Regions from separate parts of the Paenarthrobacter sp. OM7 genome, predicted to be linked through region 4. Evidence: predicted binding sites of a transcription regulator. Region 4 holds the regulator's gene; each other region holds the start of a gene.
The links. Region 4 encodes Rex, which represses fermentation and respiration genes when NADH is low (regulators of the CRP and FNR family bind a similar motif). Its sites were predicted from a motif close to CTTGTGAANNNNTTCACAAG; they were not measured.
Positions count from the first base shown of each region.

Region 1: QEH68_RS03945 (queuosine precursor transporter) is a predicted target of Rex. The motif match lies at 3,178-3,197, and genes of this name have one in related genera.
Region 2: QEH68_RS02335 (ALF repeat-containing protein) is a predicted target of Rex. The motif match lies at 3,459-3,478, and genes of this name have one in related genera.
Region 3: QEH68_RS12335 (glyceraldehyde-3-phosphate dehydrogenase) is a predicted target of Rex. The motif match lies at 2,601-2,620, and genes of this name have one in related genera.

Region 1 is NZ_CP123579.1:826,696-832,211, reverse strand. It holds gene QEH68_RS03960 (DUF6707 family protein) at 1-19, shown strand, start outside; gene QEH68_RS03955 (SRPBCC domain-containing protein) at 92-802, shown strand; gene tgt (tRNA guanosine(34) transglycosylase Tgt) at 910-2,181, shown strand; gene QEH68_RS03945 (queuosine precursor transporter) at 2,263-2,973, opposite strand; gene QEH68_RS03940 (TetR family transcriptional regulator) at 3,251-3,913, shown strand; gene QEH68_RS03935 (TIGR01777 family oxidoreductase) at 3,913-4,824, shown strand; gene QEH68_RS03930 (hypothetical protein) at 4,902-5,375, shown strand; partial or broken gene QEH68_RS03925 (methyltransferase) at 5,447-5,516, opposite strand, start outside.
Region 2 is NZ_CP123579.1:469,720-475,235, reverse strand. It holds gene QEH68_RS02345 (SRPBCC domain-containing protein) at 1-137, shown strand, start outside; gene QEH68_RS02340 (IclR family transcriptional regulator) at 134-940, opposite strand; gene QEH68_RS02335 (ALF repeat-containing protein) at 1,117-3,219, opposite strand; gene QEH68_RS02330 (amino acid permease) at 3,537-4,973, shown strand; gene QEH68_RS02325 (SDR family oxidoreductase) at 5,055-5,516, opposite strand, start outside.
Region 3 is NZ_CP123579.1:2,672,803-2,678,318, forward strand. It holds gene QEH68_RS12325 (HNH endonuclease family protein) at 1-492, opposite strand, end outside; gene QEH68_RS12330 (hypothetical protein) at 610-819, opposite strand; gene QEH68_RS12335 (glyceraldehyde-3-phosphate dehydrogenase) at 892-2,343, opposite strand; RNA gene rnpB (RNase P RNA component class A) at 2,643-3,035, opposite strand; gene QEH68_RS12345 (peroxide stress protein YaaA) at 3,094-3,858, shown strand; gene QEH68_RS12350 (C4-type zinc ribbon domain-containing protein) at 3,886-4,623, opposite strand; gene QEH68_RS12355 (Nif3-like dinuclear metal center hexameric protein) at 4,714-5,516, opposite strand, start outside.
Region 4 is NZ_CP123579.1:3,595,164-3,600,679, forward strand. It holds gene QEH68_RS16535 (YceI family protein) at 51-602, shown strand; gene QEH68_RS16540 (hypothetical protein) at 783-1,496, shown strand; gene QEH68_RS16545 (hypothetical protein) at 1,758-2,474, shown strand; gene QEH68_RS16550 (redox-sensing transcriptional repressor Rex) at 2,524-3,219, opposite strand; gene QEH68_RS16555 (glutaredoxin family protein) at 3,304-3,558, opposite strand; gene QEH68_RS16560 (HAD-IB family hydrolase) at 3,885-4,733, shown strand; gene QEH68_RS16565 (DUF559 domain-containing protein) at 5,122-5,516, shown strand, end outside.

The DNA.
Region 1 (5,516 bases), 1.9 Mb from region 4:
CGAAGCAGTGCGGGCATAAATTTCCGGACCCGCCGCTTCTGGGTATTTCAAGACCTGTTATGCGGGCGCGAACGGCGGTAGATTCGGGGCCATGACGAACAATCTGAGCGTTGTGATTAATGCCGACGCGCAGCAGGTTTGGACAATGCTGCGTGAACCGTCGCTGGTGGCTCAATGGCACGGCTGGGAAGCCGACGATCTCACCGACGAAATCAAACAGATCTATTTCAACACCGACGTTGTGGAGGGGCCCGATCACACGAGCCTGACCGTCAATGGCGGCGATGTCTTTGAGCTCCACCCTGTCTCCGGCGGGACGGAAGTGAGGGTCACCAGGGCGGCGCTCGACCACAATTCCGAGTGGGCTGAATGGGACGAGGACATCACCCAGGGCTGGCTCACCTTCCTGCATCAGCTGCGCTTCGCCCTGGAACGTCACCCGCATGGGCACCGCCGGACGCACTTTATTTCGCTTCCGGGCAAGGGCGGGCCGGCGATTGAAAAGCTGGGACTCGGGGATTTGCCGCCCGTTGGGGAGGAGTATTCGCTCACCCTGGCAACGGGCGAGAAGATCTCCGGCAAGGTCTGGTTCAAGAGCCGGCATCAAGTTGGCCTCACCGTCCACAGCTACGCGGAGCACGGAGACGGCCTGTTGATCGTCGCGGAACAGCTGCCGATTCCGGAGAAAAGGCCCGACGGCGGCTCCATGGTGATCGCCTCCACTTACGATCTGGGGGCCCACACCTTGGCGGACATCCGCTCGTCGTGGGACAACTGGAAATCTGAGAACTACGGCTCGTAGGGCTTCCTCCGCGGGTTACTTCGGGTAAAGCTGGCACACTTGGTAGCGTGCCAGCTTCCGTTTCTGCTTCCGCGTCTGTGTCTTCCCCTACTCCCGGCCAGCCTGACTTGCCAGGGTTGTCCTCCCGGCAATCCGGGTTCTCCTTTTCGGTGGGCCAGCGCCTGACTGAAACGTGCTCGCCGTCGGACGCCCAAGTGAATGCCAACGGCGGAGCTTTCCTGGGCCGCACCGGAACCATCACCACACCGCACGGAACCATCCAGACGCCCGCGTTCATCGCCGTCGGGACCAAAGCCACCGTGAAAGCGGTGCTGCCCGAGTCCATCGCCGACCTCGGTGCGCAGGCTGTGCTGGCCAACGCATACCACCTGTACCTGCAGCCGGGGCCGGAGATCCTCGACGCCGCCGGTGGGCTGGGCGCGTTCATGAACTGGTCCGGGCCGACCTTCACCGACTCCGGAGGATTCCAGGTGATGAGCCTGGGTTCTGGGTTCAAGAAGGTCATCGACATGAAGAACGTCGATTCGTCCGGACCCGACGACGCCGTGGCACCGGGCAAGGAACGGCTGGCGCACATTGACGATGACGGCGTCTGGTTCAAATCGCACCTCAACGGGGACAGGCACCGCTTCTCCCCCGAGATTTCCATGCAGGTCCAGCACCAGATCGGCGCGGACATCATGTTCGCCTTCGACGAGCTCACCACGCTGCAGAACTCGCGGGCCTACCAGGAGGAGTCCCTGGAGCGGACCCGGCTGTGGGCGCTGCGGTGCTTGGAGGAGCACGCTTCCTTGACTTCTTCCCGCGTGGGCAAGCCCTATCAAGCCTTGTTCGGCGTGATCCAGGGTGCGCAGTATGAGGACCTTCGCCGCAAGGCGTGCCGGGATCTCGGTGCCATGCCCTTTGATGGGTACGGGATCGGCGGGGCGCTGGAGAAGGAAAACCTGGGCACGATTGTGCGCTGGTGCAACGAGGAATTGCCCGAGAACAAGCCCCGGCACCTTCTGGGCATCTCCGAGCCGGACGACATCTTCACTGCCATCGAGAACGGCGCCGACACCTTCGATTGCGTCTCCCCCACCCGCGTGGCCCGAAATTCGGCGTTCTACACACCGTTCGGCCGGTTCAACCTGTCCGGGGCCCGCTATAAAACCGATTTCGGGCCGTTGCAGGACGGCTGCGACTGCTACACGTGCGTGAACTACTCGCGGGCTTACATCCACCACCTGTTCAAGGCCAAGGAAATGCTCTCGGCAACGCTCATCTCCATCCACAACGAGCGCTTCGTGGTGAAGATGGTGGACGACGCCCGCTTGGCCATCGAATCCGGGGATTTCTTCGAGTTCAAGGCGGAGACCCTGGGCCGGTACTACTCGTAGGCGTCGAGATCGCCGGAAGCCTGCGTGGGCGTGCGGAAACTTCCGGCGAACTCACACGGTTCCGGCGAACTCGGCCCGAGCCTAGGCTGCCGTTACCCCGTAGCTTGGCTCGCGCTTCTTGATCCACCCGACAACCAGCACGGTGACGGGCACGAACAGGAACTCCACGGCCGTCTTGTAGACGAAGCCAACCAGGGCGTAGTTCAGAAACGAGCCAAAGTCCGTGATGCCGATGACCGATGCTGCGATGCTGCAGAAGATCAGGGTGTCCACGAATTCGCCCACCACGGACGAGCCCATCAGGCGTGCCCACAGGGACTTCTCGCCGGTGCGGGCCTTCATCTTCACCAGGATCCAGGAGTTGATGGTCTGTCCGGCAAGGAAGGCAAGGAGCGATCCAAGGACGATCAGCGGCACGGGTCCGAGGGCGCCTTCGAGGGCTGCTTGCTTGCCGATGCTGTACTCGTCATTGAAACCGGGCAGCACGATGATGATCCAGTAGCAGAGAGAGGCAAAGACCGAGAGGGCAAACGAGGTGATGATGGCCTTGCGCGCCACCTTGAAGCCGTACACCTCGCTCATCACATCACCCAGGATGTAGGCGATGGGGAACAGGAAGAACCCGCCGTCAGTCAGGATTGGCCCGAGCGCGACGCCCTTGGAAGCGCCGATGTTGGACAGGATCAGCACCACGGCCATGATGGCCAGCATGATGCCGAAATACGGGGAGCCTATTGAAGCAAAGCGTGGGGCGGGCTTGCTCAAGGTACTGGAGCCTGAGGGCGAGGGCATGGGTCATCCATTTCGTAGTGGTTCGCGCAGGCTCCTTCGTTCAGGGCGCCCCGCTGTATTAGCACTGTGGTTGGTGGGGCATGTGGCCCGGCACCGGTTCCATTCTCCCACTCCTCCACCCCAACGCTCACTCACATCCCTCGGGCTTGAACCCAACGCTCTCTCACATCCCTCGGGCTTGAACCCAACGCTCACTCACGTCCCCTTTTGAACGTGTTCAGAAATATGCCATACTCAGTCTTGAACACGTTCAAAATACGTCCCAGGGAGCGGCACCATGGCAGCAAAGAGTGAGCAGACCCGCCAATTAGTGGCCGACGTCGCGCTGAAAATGTTCCGCGAGGTTGGCTTTGAGAAGACCACCATGCGAGCCATTGCCCAGGAGGCCGGGGTCTCAGTCGGCAATGCCTACTACTATTTCGCATCCAAGGACGAGCTCGTCCAGGAGCTTTACGCTCAAGTGCAGGATGAACACGCCGTGGTTGCGGCGCAGGCCTTGGAAGGAGTCCAAGATCTCGCGGGCCGCCTGAAGGCAGTGCTGCACACCGGCATCGACGTCATGGCGCCGTACCACCAGTTTGGTTCCGACTTCATCGCGACGGCGATCCGGCCGTCGTCGCCCGTCAATCCGTTCGGCGAGGCGTCCACCGCCGCACGGGAGGCTTCGCTCGCGATCTTCCGGTCCGCCGTCGAGGGCTCCTCCCCCGCCGTTGCGAAGAAGCTGCGCGGCGATCTGCCCGAGCTGCTGTGGCTGGCGTACATGGGAGTCGCGCTGTTCTGGGTTTACGACACCTCCGAGAACCAGCGCCGCACACGCAAGCTGATCGACGGCGCCGCCCCGCTGGTGGCGCGCGGCTTGTCGCTGGCGAAGATTCCGGGCGTCAGCAAGGTGTTCGATGACGTTCTGGGACTCGTGCGCAACGTCAAGGAAGATTCGTGATGCGGCGGACAGTAGTCATCGCCGGCGCTACTGGCTTCATAGGCAGCTACTTTCAGCGGCGGTTCCTTCAAGAAGGCTGGCAGGTCCGGACCGTTGGGCGGGACGCTTCGGCTGACGCGCAATGGCACGACGACGGCGCCATCACCAAAGTGCTGGACGGTGCCGAACTGCTGGTGAACCTCGCCGGACGATCCGTGAATTGCCGTTATGACGAGCGGCACCGCCGGCAGATTCTGGACTCCCGGGTTCTCACCACGCGTGCCTTGGGCCGGGCTGTTGCTGCCTGCGCCGAACCGCCCAGGACGTGGATCAACTCCAGCACCGGAACCATTTACCGGCACGCCGAAGATCACCCGCAGTCCGAGGTCTCGGGTGAATTGGGCAGCGGGTTCTCCGTGGACGTGGCGCGTGCGTGGGAAGACGAGTTGGCGGCTGCCGTTGTCCCCGGCACCCGCAAAGTGCCGCTCCGCATCGCGATTGTCCTGGGGGCGGGCGGCGTCATGAGTCCCCTCCGGAACCTCGCCCGCCTCGGTTTGGGCGGGCACATGGGTCCGGGCACGCAGAAGTTCAGCTGGATCCATGTGGAGGACCTGTTCAGGACGGTGCTGTTCGTCCACGATCACGGAGAGCTGAGCGGACCGGTGAACGCGGCGACGCCCCACCCTGTGGACAACCGGGAGCTCATGGCCATGGTTCGGCGAAGCATGGGTGTCTCCTTTGGCATCCCGACACCCGCATGGCTGCTCGAGGCCGGCGCCGTCCTCATTCGGACACAGACCGAGCTGGTCCTCAAGAGCCGGTGGGTAGAACCCCGGAAGTTGCTCGACGCGGGGTTCGCGTTTGAGTATCCATCGCTGGCTGGCGCGCTTAACGAGATCGCCAACGCGCACCCCAAACCCTCTCTCACATAACCGCACCTTCAAGCGAACCGTCTCTCACATCCCCGCCCCTTCAGGCGAACCGTCTCTCACATCCCCCGGAGGTATTCATGAGTCAGGAACCCTGGTCAGACAAGGAGGAATTCGCGCTGGCGACGCGGAGCCCGTCGGGAGGCTGGCGATACGGGCCAAAGGACAGAGTGGTGCTCGGCGGCAAAGGACTGGCAGTTGGCACCGCAGTAGCGCATCTGACTTTCTGCGTTCTCGTCAGCATCCAAGCACCTGAGTGGTGGATCATCTTTTTCATTTACAGCTTGCTCCCCGCCTGGGCAGTTGGTGCTGCCGTGGGATCGCTCCTTGGGCTGGCGCTGCGTCGCATTCGGAGCCAGTGGGTTCACGTGGCCGCGTTCTTCTCCGTCGGACTACTCATGTGCGCACCGTTTGGCGGACTCTCGGCAACCGGTCCGTGGCTGCTCTCGTTATCCATCGCCCTCGCCGCCGGCGTCGGCCGTCTGGCTGTTTGGAAACTGGTGCGAATCAACCACGCGGGTGAGCCGACATACCGGGGAACCTCTCTTTCGTAGTCGGCGTAGGACTGGCCAAATTCCTGCCGGAGAGTGCGTTCCTCCCACAAAGCGCCCAGGTGTTCCACCACCATTCCTGCAGGCAGAGTCACCAGGGCCCAAGCAGAATCTCGGGAAATCGCCACCCCTGCGTGTATCAGC
Region 2 (5,516 bases), 1.6 Mb from region 4:
AGGTGTTCGTCACCCGGGGATTTATCGCCGGAATCTTCGGGCGGCTGTTCGCTTTGGGGTCCTACCGCGGCAGCTTCCAGGGTGAACTGGATACTTTCCGAAAACTCGTCGAGCGCGATGCCATGGGGCCGGGCTAGCCCGCAGGGCGGCCGTGGATCCGGACCGACAGTTCGTCTGCCGCCTTCCGGATACGTGAAGCCAACACCGGCCATTGCTCAGCCGGCACTTTGTCCTCCAAGAAGGTAACGGCGACTGCCGCCGTCGGCCAGCCCACGTGGTCCGTCACTGCGGCGGCGATGGAGCCGAATCCCGGCGTAATCTCGCCGTTTTCCGTGGCGTAGCCACGCTGCCGCACTTGATCGAGGTGAGACGACAACGCGGAGTATTTCATGATGGGGAACTCCACCTCGTGCCGCGAAGTGAAGGCCGCGGCGTTTGGATACAGCGCGCGGACCTGCGACTTTGGCAGTGCGGCCAGGATGGCGCGGCCTGACGCGGTGAGGTGGCTGGGCAGGCGGACCCCGACGTCGGTCACCAGGCTGGGGCGGTTCTTGGCGCGTTCCTCCACGATGTAGAGGACGTCGCGGCCATGAAGCACCGCGAGGTGCGCGCTTTCGCCGATCACATCAACCAGTGACGCGAGCATGGGCCGGCCAAGCCGGGACAAAGGCTCCTGGCGTGAGTATGCCGAGCTGAGTTCGAAGGCGCTGATGCCGAGCCCGTATCGCTGCTCTTCGTGGAGGTGCAGGACGAAGCCGTTGGCCTCCATCACACCCAACAGGTGGTAGACACTGGATCGTGGCAAGCCCAGTGCCGTGGCGATGTTTGACGCCGCCATCGGGCCTCGTCGCGAGGCCAGCAGCTTCAGGATCCGCAGGGTATTCTCGGCGGCAGGGACTTTGGAAGTGGCCTTGCCTGGTGCCACTGGCGACGTTGTCATGGTTCCTCACTGCTCAGGGTTCGGGACCAGCGGAACATGCGACTGTCCGGTATCCCGTACTCAAGCGTGCACCCTGGGGGGCTACGCAGCCAACCCGTCAGGCTTGCCCGGTGTCTGGAGTACCAGACAGTTCCTGCTTGCCCCAGCCATTGGCCGGGGCTGGGGCAGGACCCGGGCTACGGCTTGGGGGCCGGGGCAGTTGCCGTCGCCGGCACTGGACCTTTCCTGCGGAGCAGGAAGGTGATGGCACCGGCAGCAGCGAGGACCAGCGCCGCAATCAGGCCGATCGTCCAACCGCCCAGCCCGGCAGATGAAGCTGCCAAGGGAGCCGCCGCCTCTTGCGACAACGACTCCTCCGACGCCGACTCGCTGGGCCACGTCGCAGCCGGCGGAACATCGACATCTGTGATGTCCGGACGTTCAGCATCAACAGGCTCGCCGTCCGGCGCCTCGCCTGTGACGGGAAGCGCGACGGCGGGAACTGGCGCCTGCGGCCATGGCACCACGGTGGGAGCTGCTCCGAACAGTTCGGAAGAATCAGCCCTTGGTACTTTCAACGGAAGCTTCCCGCGCGCCTGCTCTGCCGCCGCAGCGGTCCTTGCTGCTTCTGCCGCACGGGCTGCTTCGGCGGCTTTCGCTGCCTCTGCTTGGCGAGCCGCTTCGGCGGCCTTATCAGCGGCGGCCGCTGTACCGGCGTCGAGCGCTGCCCTATCCGCCAACCCGGCGAGTTCGGCAATCATGGCGTCGATCGAGGCAACGTGGGCGGCGGTGGCTTCGTCGCGCTTGGCAGCAGCAAACTGCCCGGCGGCGGCGAACGCCCGAAGGTCAGCCCGGCTGCCCTCCAGCGCCACAGTGGCAGCCGCCCGCCGCTCCGCCCCCTTGTCCAGGGTGGCGTAGGCAAGGATGCGGTTGTCCAGGTCTTGCGCAGCAGCGAAACCATACTCAAGGAAATAGCGGACATCTGCGTGGTTGGCAGAGCCCAAGGCAATATCCGCGGCTTTGTTGACGTGACTGCCGCCCTGGGCCAGTAGTTGATAGACCCGCTGACGGTCCGCGCCGAACGCAGACACACCGCTTGAGTCCAACCTGACAGCCTCACCGTAGCCCGTGGTGACGAAGTCCTTGATGGCCGAATCCCCGCCCAACAAGGCAGTCGCGGCGGACTTCTTCACTTCAGGCGTGCCGACCAGTGCGAGATCCAGGGTGACCTGCCGGGCCTCCTTGATCAGTGCGTCAAGGTTGGCACCGGGAGCGGTGAGGGTCACCAGAAGTCCGGGCAATTCCTTGGCGGCTTTTGCAAAGGCTTCCTTGAACGGCTTCTCGGAAGCCACGCTTGCGCTGTCCAGGACATTTCGCGGAACAGCCTGGGCACTGAGGAGATCACGATCAACACTCAGACGTGTCGTGTCTGCTTTCCGTGCAGCCGCAGCGGCGCTCCTGGCCTGTTCGACGGCGGTCTTCGCTCGGTCAGCTACTGCTGCGGCCCCGACGGGGTTGGCCTTGATGTCGTCCTTGACCTGCTGGAGCAGCGCAGTCACGGCGGCCGCCTCAGCGTGATGGTCGCCTGCAACGAACTGCCCATAGCGCAGGAAATCAGCCACGATCTCAGAGTCGTCGGTTTCCAGCGCTGCCTTGGCAGCAACAGAAACGGCAGGATTCCCGGAAGCAATGAGGCCATATGCCGATTGGCGGTCTGCCATCTTTGCCTTGTCCCTCCACCCGGTCAGGACGAACTGCTCCACGGCTTTTTCGCCTTCGTCGAGGCTTTTGGACGCCTCCCGTTGAACGTGGACGTTGCCGTAGTGAAGGAAGTAGGTGGCCACGGTCCGGAGTTCACCCCGCCATGTTCCGGCCCAGCCTTCTACGAGGAAGGCATCGATCTTGCCCGGATCACCGGTAGCAAGGATCTTCTGAGCGACGGAGCGAACATGCCCGCTCCCCCGCTCCGTCAGCTCGGTGACCAACTGCTTGCGGTCCGCTGCCAGCGGGGCGTCCTGTCCGCCGTCGACGAATGCCTGGACCGCACCTGCGCCGCCCACCAGGGCCGACGCCGCTGCTGCCCGGGCGGCCGGGCCACCCGTCCTCCACAGCTCAAGGACGCCCGCCGTGTCAGTGGCCCGCTGGACATACGGCAAAGGAGCCTGCGATGCGCTGGGAACCTCAAAATCGGGAATGTCGTACGCCTGCGCTGGGGATGCAAAGAGCAAAGACGCGCCAGTCACAGCGGCAACAACGGCAGCGGCCCAACGGCGTCGAGTGTGACGAAGTACAGAAATCAAGAGTCCCCCATAAGGATGCGGTGGCAGCGCTGAATTCAAGGGGGCGAGGCTGAAAGCGAGGGATGCCTGACCGTATTGATGAGCTGTCCGCGGTCATCATATCCGAACGGAGACTATGACTTTGACCACCCTCCCAAAACCGCCCCGTCAGTTAAAACCGCCCCGTCAGTTAAAGCAGCCCCGTCCGTTACAGCGGCCCTGTCCGCCAAAGCAGTGTCTGCGATCAAAGACACCAAACCCCCGTGAGTCCGATCACAAGAGGCCCAAAAGTGATCTGCTGGATAGCGATCCCCTCCCAAAGACGAGAAGGTTTTACTATGCAACAAACCAAGCTGGCCGCGGAGAACTCTGTCCTCCAGGCCGCGGGTACGGCGCTCAGCCGAGGCCTGAACGTCCGCCATATCCGCTTCATGGCCCTCGGATCCGCAATCGGCACGGGCCTCTTCTACGGCTCTGCTTCTGCGATTCAGAAAGCCGGTCCGGCCGTCCTGCTGGCCTACATCATTGGCGGCGCGGCCGTGTTCATGGTGATGCGCGCCCTCGGCGAAATGGCCGTCCGACACCCCGTGTCCGGGTCCTTCGGCCAGTACGCGTCGAAGTATCTGGGACCGTTCGCGGGATTCGTGACCGGGTGGACGTACGTGTTCGAGATGGCGATTGTGGCCATCGCCGACGTCACTGCCTTCAGTATCTATATGGGGTTCTGGTTCCCCCAGGTGGACAGATGGATCTGGGTGCTCGCGATCATTCTGTTCCTTGGCGCCATGAACCTGCTCAGCGTGAAGGTGTTCGGCGAACTTGAGTTCTGGTTCTCGCTCATCAAGGTGGTGGCGATCATCGCCATGATCGTGGGCGGTGCAGCGATTGTGGTGTTCGGCTTCCAAACGGGCGACGGCGGCGGCGTGGCACCGGGACTGGGGAACCTTGTGAACCACGGTGGTTTCTTCCCGAACGGCTTCGAGGGGCTCCTGGCCGCGTTCGCCGTGGTGATGTTTGCCTTTGGCGGGATCGAAACCATCGGCATTACCGCGGGCGAAGCCACCAACCCCAAGAAAGTCATCCCGCAGGCCGTTAATACCGTGCCGGTCCGCGTGCTGCTCTTCTACGTGCTGACGTTGGGTGTGCTGATGAGTATCTTCCCGTGGAACGAGATCGGCAGCAGCGGCAGCCCGTTCGTGCAGATCTTCGACGGCCTGGGCATCCCGGCCGCACCGCACATCCTCAACGCCGTAGTCATTACCGCCGCGCTCTCCGCTATCAACAGCGACATCTTCGGAGCCGGCCGCATCCTGTTCGGCCTCGCTCAACAGGGTCACGCACCGAAGAGCTTCAGTAAGATCTCGCGGCACGGCGTTCCGTGGATGACAGTGGTGATGATGGGCTGCATCCTGCTGGTTGGCGTGGTGCTGAACGCCGTGATTCCCGAGGACGTCTTTGTGCTCATCGCATCGATCGCCACCTTTGCCACTGTGTGGGTCTGGGTGATGATCCTGGCGTCACACGTGGCCATGAAGCGGGAAATCAAGCGCAAGGGGCTGCCGGCGTCGGAATTCGGTTCTCCGCTGTGGCCTGCTGCGTCCATCCTGACCATGGCCTTCATGGCGATGGTCATCATCATCCTCGGCGTTTTCGAGGACACCCGGGTAGCCCTGTATGTCGGCGGTACCTGGTTGGTCCTGCTGTTCGTGGCCTACAAACTCTGGGTCCGCGGTGGCGGCCTGCGCCGGGCAGAACTGGTGGACGAAACCGCCTGATTCACTGCGCCGAAACGACAGCTAATGCCAATGTTCACGCGGAACATTGGCATTAACTGTCGCCCCGCGAGGGGGTCAAGCTCAGATGGCAGCAGCTGCGGAGCGCACGGCCTCGGACAAGGCAGTTGCCGGGCGCCCGATCAGTTTCCGGAGATCACCGGTGGTCACCAAAAGATCGCCACGGCCAATGCCCAGATCGGTATCCGCCAGGATCTGCGCGAAGCCTTCGGGTACCCCTGCGCCCGTCAGGAGATCGGCGTACTGGTCTGCCGGGAGGTCCCGGTATTCGATTGATTTGCCTGATGCAGCGCTGATTTCGGCGGCCAACTCGTCCAAGGTAAAGGCCTCGTCCCCGCCCAATTCGTAGATCTTCCCGGCTTGGTGCTCCGCGACCAGGACAGCGGCTGCGGCCTGCGCATAGTCTGCGCGGGAAGCACCGCTGACCTTGCCGTTTCCGGCGCTGCCGGCAAGCGCTCCCTGGGCAAGCGTTCCCGGCAACTGGTCGGTGTAGTTCTCGATGTACCAGCTGTTGCGAAGGAGGGC
Region 3 (5,516 bases), 920 kb from region 4:
GATTTGGACGGCCGCACTTGTTTCCTGCCCCCGCCTGAAAACCACCTGTGCCCCGGTGTAGGGTTCGTTGAAACTGCCACCGGCCACCTTGCAGGAAGATCCTTCTGTGAACTCGACAGCGGAAAGGTCACGCCGGAGGATGTCGTTCCTGGTGTCGCACCCGTTACGGTCGGCATCGGCCCAGGCCTGTCCGAAGGCCGCCCGGTCATAGTCTGATTTGGGGGCCCTGCCCTTGACCGGCAGCCGGTCCAAGGCATCGGCGGCCTTCTCGGCAGTCACCGGGGCGGCGCCGCGCACGGGTTTCATCCAGAGGGGGTTGTAAACGGGCGCTTCGCTGGGTCCTGCTACCCATGGATCTGCTGCGGAGAATTGGCCCGCGGTGAAAAACCAGGAAAGCGCCGCCACGATGGTTGCGGCAGCCAGGGCGAGAATCGTCCATGCTTGCCGGGATCTGCGGCGGGCGCGTTTGTAGGCAGACCAGGTGATACTCAAGGGACTCCGTCCAGTGGGGGCAGGCATGTCCTACGAGCGTAGGACAAGGCCCCGACAGAAAGAGCCGGTATCCACAGTGTGTAGGAGAAGTCACACCGTGGGGGCGGATCTCCGGGTTTATTGCTCGCGCAGCACGCGTTGGAGGTCCTCGGTTGCCAGCGCGAGGAGTGCCCGCAGTTGCTCCACCCGTTGGTCCGGGACGTCGCCGGAGGCGTTGGCCGCAACAGCCTGATCCAGGAGTTTTTGGGCTTGTTTGTGATTGGCTCGGGCTACGTCCAGTGCGTGTTCCAGTGCTGTTTCGTGCTCCAAAGTTGATTCATTTTCCATGAACCCATTTTGGTCAGGTTTCCCGGCTGATACCAGTGATTCAGCCGGGAAACCCGCGAATACTTACGGCTGCTAGGCGCCGGCCGTTTCCAGAACGGCGATGGGAGCAACGACGTCGCGGGCAGGGAACGACGGCGGGTTGACGCCGGCCATTTCCTCCATGACACGGACAACCTGGCATGAGTAACCGAACTCGTTGTCGTACCAAACGTAAAGTACGAGGTTCTTGTCATTGGAGATCGTTGCCAGGCCGTCGACGATGCCTGCACGGCGCGAGCCGACGAAGTCCGTTGAGACAACATCGGGAGAATCGATGTAGTCGATCTGCTTCCGAAGATCGGAGTGCAAGGACATTTCGCGGAGGAAATCGTTGACTTCGTCCCGGGTGGTGCCCTTTTCCAGGTTCAGGTTGAGGATGGCCATGGAAACATCCGGCGTGGGAACGCGGATGGCATTGCCGGTCAACTTGCCCTGAAGTTCCGGAAGAGCCTTGGCCACGGCCTTGGCGGCACCGGTTTCGGTGATGACCATGTTCAGCGCAGCGGAACGTCCGCGGCGATCGCCCTTGTGGAAGTTGTCAATAAGGTTCTGGTCGTTCGTGAACGAGTGCACTGTTTCCACGTGGCCGTGGATGATGCCGAACTTGTCATTGATGGCTTTGAGCACCGGTGTGATGGCGTTCGTGGTGCAGGAAGCAGCAGTGACGATCTTGTCATCGTCCGAGATGTCCTTGTGGTTGATGCCGTGGACGATGTTCTTGAGGTCGCCCTTGCCCGGAGCTGTGAGCAGGACGCGGGCAGCACCCTTGCTTTGCAGGTGCTGGGAGAGGCCCTCAGCATCGCGCCAGCGGCCCGTGTTGTCGACTACCAGGGCGTCCTTGATTCCGTAGGCTGTGTAGTCCACCGTGGCGGGGTTGTCCGAGTAGATGACCTGGACCTGCACGCCGTTGGCAGTGATGGTGTTGGCTTCCTCGTCAACGCGGATGGTGCCCTCGAAGGAACCGTGAACGGAGTCGCGGCGCAGCAGGCTCGCGCGCTTCACAAGATCATTCTCGGCGCCCTTGCGCACTACGATCGCACGGAGTCGAAGGCCGTGTCCGCCGCCGGCCTTTTCGATGAGGATGCGGGCCAGGAGACGGCCGATGCGGCCAAAGCCGTAAAGCACGACGTCGGTGCTGGTCCGGTCGTCAGCGCCGCGCTTGCCCACGATCTCGGCAAGTTCAGCGCGCAAGTACTCGTCCAGGGAGGCGCCATTGCCTTCTGCCCGGAACTTTTCGGTCAGGCGCGCGATGTCAATGGCTGCTGCGCCGAGTTCCAGCTCCGACAGGGCGTTCAGCAAGGGTGCGGTCTCTTCGAGCAGGAGCTCGTGGTTGCTCATCCGGCGGGCAAATCGGTGCGCCTTGAGGATGTTCATGGTGGACTTGTTGATCAGGCTGCGGCCATGGATGCTGGTGACCACGTTGTTTTCCCGGTACAGCCGGCCGATCACCGGAATCATGGCCTCGGCGAGAGCCTCCCGGCCCATCCACTTATCAAGACAAGAATCTGACGTCTGGCTCACAGAACTACCTTCCTTGGGTCAACCACATACGTCCTCGTATGCAGATGGCAGCGGCCGCCCGGAGTAGTCCTGCGGCACATGCGCCGGCGGGCTTCGGTCCACCCACAGCGCCTTGAACGAGAGCAAAGAAAATCCGCCGGCTGCGAACGCAGTCCCGGCGGCAGAACATCTACGTTCAGTAACCATTCTAGGGCGGAAGGAGGGGGCGTAGGCCGCCCGGGGGCGTGAAATCACTCACACGGCGCGTTTACGCGAGTCATAAATGGATGGGTCGACCGATACGCCGGGTTCTGTCATCCCCTACCGTTACCGGAAAGGGAGTGGCGGCCATCCATCTACGAACGCCGTTGCCGACGCCCTCCAGCAGCCTACCCGGACACTCGGGCGAGCAGCCCTCAAACGTGTCCTGTCTGGCCTTGCTCCGGGTGGGGTTTACCTAGCCTCCCCGGTCACCCAGGGAGCTGGTGGTCTCTTACACCACCGTTTCACCCTTACCTGCTGCTCCGCGATGAAAAACATCACGCAGCGCAGGCGGTCTGTTCTCTGTGGCACTGGCCTGCGGGTTACCCCGAGTGGGCGTTACCCACCACCCTGCTCTACGGAGCCCGGACGTTCCTCGAGCCACTTTCGTGACGCGCGACCGCCTGGTCGACCCATCCGCCGTCCAGTCTACCGGCGTTGGGACCGGCCAAAGTCCGGCGGTAATATCGACGGGTGCTGATTCTGCTGCCGCCTTCCGAAGGCAAGACCCCTGCCCCCAAAGGTCCCGTCATCGAGTGGGAGTCGCTGAGCTTTCCGGAGCTGAATCCTTACCGGGCAAAAGTGCTCGAGGCTTTGGGCACAGTGAGCGCACACGAGGACGCACTTTCCCTCCTGGGCGTCGGCGCCTCGTTGCGGGACGACGTCGAACGTAATACCCGGCTCCGTACCGAACCGGCAGCCCCTGCGCACCAGGTGTATTCGGGCGTGCTTTACGACGCCCTGGGCTATAACAGCATGACGCCAACCCAGCGCAGTAAGGCCACTGAATCCATTCTGGTGGTGTCCGCCCTCTGGGGCGCCATCGGCTTTGGCGACCATGTGCCTGCCTACCGGCTGTCCATGGGAACGGCACTGCCCGACGTCGGACGCCTCGCCTCGTTCTGGAAGCCGCAGCTTAACGCCGCCCTCGCCTCACGTGCCGACGGCGAACTCATGGTGGATTGCCGCTCCAGCACCTATGCCGCTGCTTGGGCTCCCCCAGCCGCGCAGACGGTCAACGTCAACGTCTTCAATGAAGCCAACGGCAAGCGCACAGTCGTGAGCCACTTCGCCAAGCACACCCGCGGAGAGTTGGCGCGGCACTTGATCACCCGGCGTGGCAAGGCGCCGGCAACCCCGGATCAGCTCCTGAAGGCTGCCGGCGAAGTCTGGACGGCAGAACTCGTTGAGGGCACTGCCCGCAAGCCCCACGCGCTCAACATCATCCTGTCCAGCTGAGTTTCGGGCCGGCCAGCTGAGGGCTTGTCAGTTCCAGTCTGCCGAACGGACCAGGATAACGCCTGAGTCCGGGCAGAACACGATGTCATCTTCCGCGGCGGCTTTGACTTCGGCGAGGTCTCCCGGGCTGAGCATCATGCCGGATCCCTCGGATTTGCCGTGGAACAGCCGGGCAGCGCCCACTCCCCTCTTGGCAATGGTCTTCTCGTATACGGCCAGGAGGCCGGCATCCAAAGCCTCCGCAAAAGCCGCGCGCTGGCCCCGCACCACCGTCTCTTCAGCAGCGATCTCTGCGATCGCCTCATCGAGTTCTGCCCGGATGCTGCCGAAGGATCCCTGGATGTCATCGACGATCACCTGCTGGGCAGCCTGGCGTTCGCGCAACGTATCCAAGCGTTCCAGGATCTCGAGCTCGACGTCTTCAAGGTCAGAGCGGCGCTTGTTCAGTGAGGCAATGTCGCTTTGGAGCGCCACCAGATCCTTGGACAGGCCGGTGCCGCTGTTGAGCCGGGTCTCGTCACGCTCAATGCGGGTGGCCACCTGCTCCACGTCGGCTTCCGCCCGGCGAAGTTCGGCCTCGGCGTCATGGACGGCAACTTTGGCTGCCCCCAGTTCGCCGTTGGCCACGTTCAGCGCATCCGTGAGGTCCGTGATCCGGGGATCCGTCTCCAGTACTTTCCGACGGCCGGCCAGCGACTTCAGCTTGGCATCCAGTCCCTGCAGTTCAAGCAATTTCAGTTGTTCTGCCGGTGCTGCTTTCGCCACGCTTACCTCCGCTTATCGATGCCGGGCCTGGAGATCAGTTCCGGCCGGACCGGCCCCATCCTGTTGAGACCGTCCGTATCCTTCTAGACTCTAGTCCCCGCCGGGAGTGAGTATGAAGTCCCAGGGATCGCTGTTGGTGCTGCTGACACGGATCTCGACGTCGTAGCCCTGGTCTGCGAGCACGTTGCCCAGCGCTTCTGCGGCGGCAGGCAGCCACAGCCACTCGCTGGCAAAGTGTGAAACGTCGATCAAATATGGCCGGCCATTGCTTGCACCCTCACGGGCTTCGGAGGCCGGGTGGTGGCGCATGTCAGCGGTCACGTATACGTCGGCATGGCTGGCACGAACGGCGTCGAACAAGCTGTCGCCGGCGCCGCCGCAGACGGCAACCCGCCGCACCAGCCCGTCCTTGTCACCGGCCACGCGGACGCCGCCGGCCACTGCAGGCAGCATTTCAAAGACGCTCGCCGCGAAATCACCGAGCGTGATGAGTTCCGGAAGGTCACCCACGCGGCCGATGCCCTCTTCAGGCAAGCCGTTGGCAGCCGGAGTCAGCGGCTCCACGTTTTCCAGTCCAAAGGCGTCAGCCAGGACGTCCGAGACTCCCCCGACTGCGGAGTCGCCGTTGGTGTGGACGGTCAGAAGGCCCGTTCCGGCCTCGATCAACCGGTGGACCGCCAAGCCCTTGGCAGAGGTGGCGGCCACGGAGTTCACCCCTTTAAGGAGCAGAGGGTGGTGGGTGATCAGCAGTCCGGCGCCCCACTCAATGGCTTCGTCGATGACAGCCAACGTGGGGTCTACTGCGAAGAGGACCTTGGTCACGGGGACGTTGGGGCGTCCCACCACCAAGCCAACTTCGTCCCAGTCCTCGGCCAGTGACTCGGGCCAGAGTT
Region 4 (5,516 bases):
GACCCGGCAAGCACGCAGTACCAACCAATCGATATAGGAGCAACACCATGATGACTCTCCCCGCTTCCGTCACCACCGGCACCTGGACCCTCGACGCTTCCCACAGCGAGATCGGCTTCACTGTCCGCCACGCAGGCATCAGCAAGGTACGCGGCCAGTTCAAGGACGCTTCAGCCACACTCGAAGTTGGCGAAACCCTGGCCGACTCCAAGGTCACCGCCACCATCCAGACCGCCAGCTTCGACTCCGGCGACGTCAACCGCGATGGCCACGTCAAGGGCGAAGACTTCTTCGACGTGGAGAAGTTCCCGGAGATCACGTTCGTGTCCCGCCACGTCCAGGCCAACGGCAACAGCTTCGACCTCGTGGGCGATCTCACAATCAAGGGCGTGACCAAGGAAGTATCCATCGAAACAGAATTCAACGGTGTCGCAGTGGATCCCTTCGGCAACACCCGCGCCGGCGTTTCCGGCGAAACCACCATCAGCCGCAAGGACTTCGGCCTCACCTGGAATGCCGTTCTCGAAGCCGGTGGCGTGTTGGTCAGCGACAAGGTTGTCATCAACCTGGAACTCGCTTTCATCGCACCGGCCGCCGCATAGGCCCTCTCTCCAGACGCGGATTCACCCCAACGGCGCCACCCACAGTCCCCGGCTGTGTGGGGGCGCCGTTTCGCATATCCGGAAGTCACCCCGCAATTGTTCGGCAAACAGCCTGTATTTACCTGCGAGTTGGCTCCGAAGTTCCTATGCAACCTTCAACCTGCGGTCTACAGTGATGCCATGAGTACCCCAGACGAAGCACCACAGCCACAGCAGCCCGGCTCCCAGCCTCCGCAGCCCGGCAATGTTCCTCCTGCGGGTTACCAGCCTCCGCAGGGCTACCAGCCACCCCAGGGTTACCAGCCGCCGTCGCAACCGGGACAATATTCACAGCCCGGCCCCACGCAGCCTGGCCCACCGCAGCCTGGCCCTGGACAGCCAGCCCCGGGGCAGCCTGGTTTCCACTTCGAGATGCCCACTGACGGGCCCCGCAACTTCAACGACGTCATGCCCCAGGGCGGATTCTCGGGAATGTTCAAGACCCAGGGCCTCCCCACCGAGCTGAAGGTTTCATACTTCATCTGGGTGATCTCCGGACTCCTTGGCCTGCTGTTCGGGCTGATCGGATTCTTCGCGATCATTGCCCTCTTCGCTTTCGCCCCTGGCGTTGCAGCCATCCTGCTGATCATCCTCATCCTCACCCTGGCGGTGGCAGCGGCACAGGTAGTCCTTGCGATGAAGATGAAGGAAGGCAAAGAGTGGGCCCGCCTCGCCCTCACCATCGTGGCCGGCATCTCCTTGCTCCTCACCATTTTCAGTGCGGCCAGTGCCGGCGGCTCCAGCACGGGCCTTGGCAGCAACTGGTTCGGCTTCCTCGTCAGCGCCGTAGCCGTAGTCCTGATGTGGCTTCCGAATTCCCAACTTTGGTTCAAGGCAGTCAAGGGCCACGCTTAGCGCTGACGCAACTGCCGTCGTCGTGCCTTATCGGCGCCAATACAGGCTGAAGGCCGCGGTAAATCCTGTCGGATTGCCGCGGCTTTCATCATGAAGGCGTAAGCCAACATGATGATTTTTGCCGTGAGCCGGAAATACCTGCGTGGGATCACCTGCAGGGTCAGACCCGGGAGGTACGGTGGAAGCAGAACCACGCTGGGGGCAGGGTCATTTTGCTGATCCCGGCGGCCGCACCAGCAGTCGAACAAGCAAAGGAATGCCATGAGCAACCCTCCCTACCCGCCGTCAAACCCGGGCGATGCCAACCAGCCCGAGCAGCCGGGCACCCAGCCAGCCGCTCCGCAGTACGGCCAGCAAAGCCCAGCCGCGCCGCAGTACGGCCAGCAAAGCCCCGCCGCGCCGCAGTACGGCCAGCAGTCATCCCCGTACGGCCAGGCTCCCGGCGCTCCGCAGTACGGACAGGACACCAACTGGCCCAGCCAGCAGCCCGGTCCCACCGCTGTGCCGCCCATGGTTAACTACGCCTTCTGGATGATCGTTGCCGCCGGCATTCTTTCCGCTATCAGCTCGCTTCTGTTGGCCACCACTGGTGCTGATGCCTTCATCAGCGCCATGAACCAGCAGGCAAGCCAGCAGGGTACGGACCTCCCCGAAGGGTCCATGGAAGGCATGCGCGGTGTGATCGGCGTCAGCGCCGTCGTAGGCGCTGTTCTGGCCCTCGGTCTCTACGCCTTGGTCGCTTTCCCCGTCCGCAAGGGCAAGAACTGGGCACGGATCCTGGGCACCGTCTTCGCCGCCATCTCCGTCCTGGGCCTCACCGGCCTGTTCCAGTTCGGTGCCACCTACGGCATCCTGCAGCTCATCGTGATCCTGCTGGGAGTCGCGGCGATCGTCATGCTGTACCTGCCGGCGTCGGCCCCGTACTTCCGCAAGGCGCAGCCCTTCGGCAACCCGTACCAGAACCCGTACGGCCGCTAAACACCCAGAGTTCAAGACGCTTCAAACGCGGGCGCGGACCCGGCGAAGGCTAAACAGCCTGGCCCGGTGTCTGCGCCCGTTGTGCGTGGTACGCCAAAATCTGGAGTTCCGTGGCCATGTCCACCTTGCGGAGGTTCACGTGCGGAGGAACCTGCAACAGCACCGGCGCGAAGCTGAGGATGCTCCGGATCCCGGCGGCAATCACGCGGTCGCATACAGCCTGCGCTACGGTGGCGGGCAGGGCCAGCACCACCATGTTGGTGTGGGTCCGTTCAAGGACCCGCTCAAGCTCCGCGGAGTCGCTGACGCGAAGCCACCCTACTTCGTTGCCGATCACCATGGGGTCGGCGTCGAAGATGGCTACAACGTCGAAGCCGCGGGACTCAAACCCGCCATACCGGGCCAGGGCCTTGCCGAGGTTACCGGCGCCCACAATGGCAACTTTCCAGTCATGGGTCAGACCCAGGGCGGCGGCAATGTGGCGGCTCAAGTACTGGACTTCATAGCCGACACCGCGCGTCCCATACGAGCCCACATAGGAAAGATCCTTGCGCAGGGTGGACGAGCTGACACCTGAGGCTTCCGCCAATGCTTCGGACGAAACCCGCTCCACGCCTTCGGCCAACAGGGAGTTGAGCGCGCGCAAATAGAGCGTCATCCGGGCCACGGCCGCGGGCGGGATCTGCTTTGTGGCAGGTTCGTTGTCCCCGGTTGCAGCCTCCGGGGACGGTTCCAGCGCAGTCACGGTATTCTCCATTGCGTCGCTTTGTTGTTCCACTCTATGACCCCCGGGCGGACTCAACAAAAGCCATTACCAACGGGTAACCCCTCAGCCCTCCAGGACCTTCTTCAGGGTGCGGGTGAGACGTTCCTCGTCAATCTTCCAAAAATCGCGCTGGACGCCGTCCACCAGCACCACGGGAATCTCTTCCGCGAAGCGCTCCTGCAGTTGGGGGTCGTCGTCGATCAGCTGCTCCTTCCACTGCACGCCAAGACTTTTAGTGACACGCTCGACGGCGGCACGCGCCGCGGTGCACAGGTGGCAGTCAGCTTTGGTGAGGAGAACGACGTCGGGAATAGCCATATCTCAAAGGTACCGGCCAACCCTCTCTCACATCCCACGCCCTTCCGGCCAACCCTCTCTCACATCCCACGCCCTTCCGGCCAACCCTCTCTCACGTCCCGAGCCCTACCGGCCAACCCTCTCTCACATCCCGAGCCCTACCGGCCAACCCTCTCTCACATCCCGCGCCCTACCGGCCAACCCTCTCTCACATCCCGCGCCCTACCGGCCAACCCTCTCTCACATCCCGAGCCCTTCCGGCCAACCCTCTCTCACATCCCGAGCCCTTCTGTGACGCCACCGTGCGCCCTCGAACGCGGACCGCGGCGATTGACTAGACTCAAGGCATGCCCGAGGAGAAGAACGCCGCCGTGGTCGCAGATGCCTTGGTGCAGAAGCCCATAGTGCAGAAGGACAACGTGCAGAAGCGCACGGGCGAGGCCGCCTTCTTCGACGTCGACAACACCTTGATGAAGGGCGCCAGCCTCTTCCATGTGGCCCGCAAGATGTACGAACGCAAGGCCTTCACATTGTCGCAAGCGGCCGGATTCGCCTGGAAGCAGTTCAAATTCGTCATGCGCGGCGAGAACATGGAAGACGTCCACTCGGTCCGCGACTCCGCGCTTACCCTTGCTGCCGGCATCACTGTGGATGACATCAAGGCCCTGGGTGAAGAGGTCTACGACGAAATGATCGAGTCGCGGATCTGGCCGGGGACCAAGGCCCTCGCGGAACAGCATCTCAGGGTTGGACGCAAGGTCTGGCTCGTCACGGCTACACCCATAGAGGTGGCCACGGTCATTTCCACCAGGCTCGGACTGACCGGCGCCCTTGGCACCGTGGGTGAAGTGGAAGGTGGCATGTACACAGGGAAACTTGTGGGCGACATCCTGCACGGACCGGCGAAGGCAGTCGCAGTTCAGCTCGTCGCCGATCGTGAGGGCCTGGATCTGGATCATTGCTGGGCGTACAGCGATTCCGCCAACGACATACCTTTGCTCACCATGGTGGGTCATCCCGTGGTGATCAACCCGGACGCCAGGTTGCGCCGGCACGCCCGCGAGAACAACTGGCCGGTGTACGACTTCCGTTCCGGTCGCCGCGCAGCAACGCTTGGGCTCAAGGCCGCCACGGTTGGCGGAGCGGTCTACGGCCTGTGGCGGGGTTTCTCAAGGTTCCGCGGCCCCCGCATCTGACCCTCTCTCACATCCCTCGGGCTTGACCCGAACCCTCTCTCACACCCCTCGGGCTTGAACCGAACCCTCTCTCACATCCCTCGATGGCCTCAACGAGCCTGTGGATAACTTACGATGACTCAAGCGTTTCTGGGCGAGAATGCCAGATATGCAGAACGCCAGGCCCCTTCCGCCCCGACTGACCAACGCACCATTCACCATTGACGAGGCCGAGGCCGCAGGCCTGAAGCAATCGCACCTGTGGAATCGTGTAGGAATAGATGGGGTGAGCCGGGGCCTTTACCGTCCATCGGATTGGGATTTTGAGCTATCGGCGGCTGCAAGGTCACTGTCAGCCGCAAGTCCAGGGGCCTGGATATCCCATGTAACGGCTGCGAGGCTTCATGGCGTGTGCCTTCCACCGTGGCTGTCTGATTCCAATGAATTGCATCTCAGCAAGCCGAGGCATCTCCCGTCCGTCCGCCGCAAAGGCGTAATCGGACACACGGTAGTGGCCTCCGCCGACGAGATCGAGAATGTTCAGGGCATCCGGATCAGCACTCGGTCGCGTACCTGGTTGGATCTTGCAAGACGCCTTCCGCTCGCCGACCTGGTCTGCATGGGTGACGAGCTCATTCGCAGGCCCAGGCCGGACTTCGAAGCACGCGATAAACCGTTCACCACGCTGGAGGCACTTCGCGAGCTGGTGGGCAGGCACAGCAATCTACAGGGCGTCGTCAGGGCACGAGAAGCATTGGAGCTCATGCGTATTGGCTCCGACTCCGCGCCCGAGTCACTGCTCCG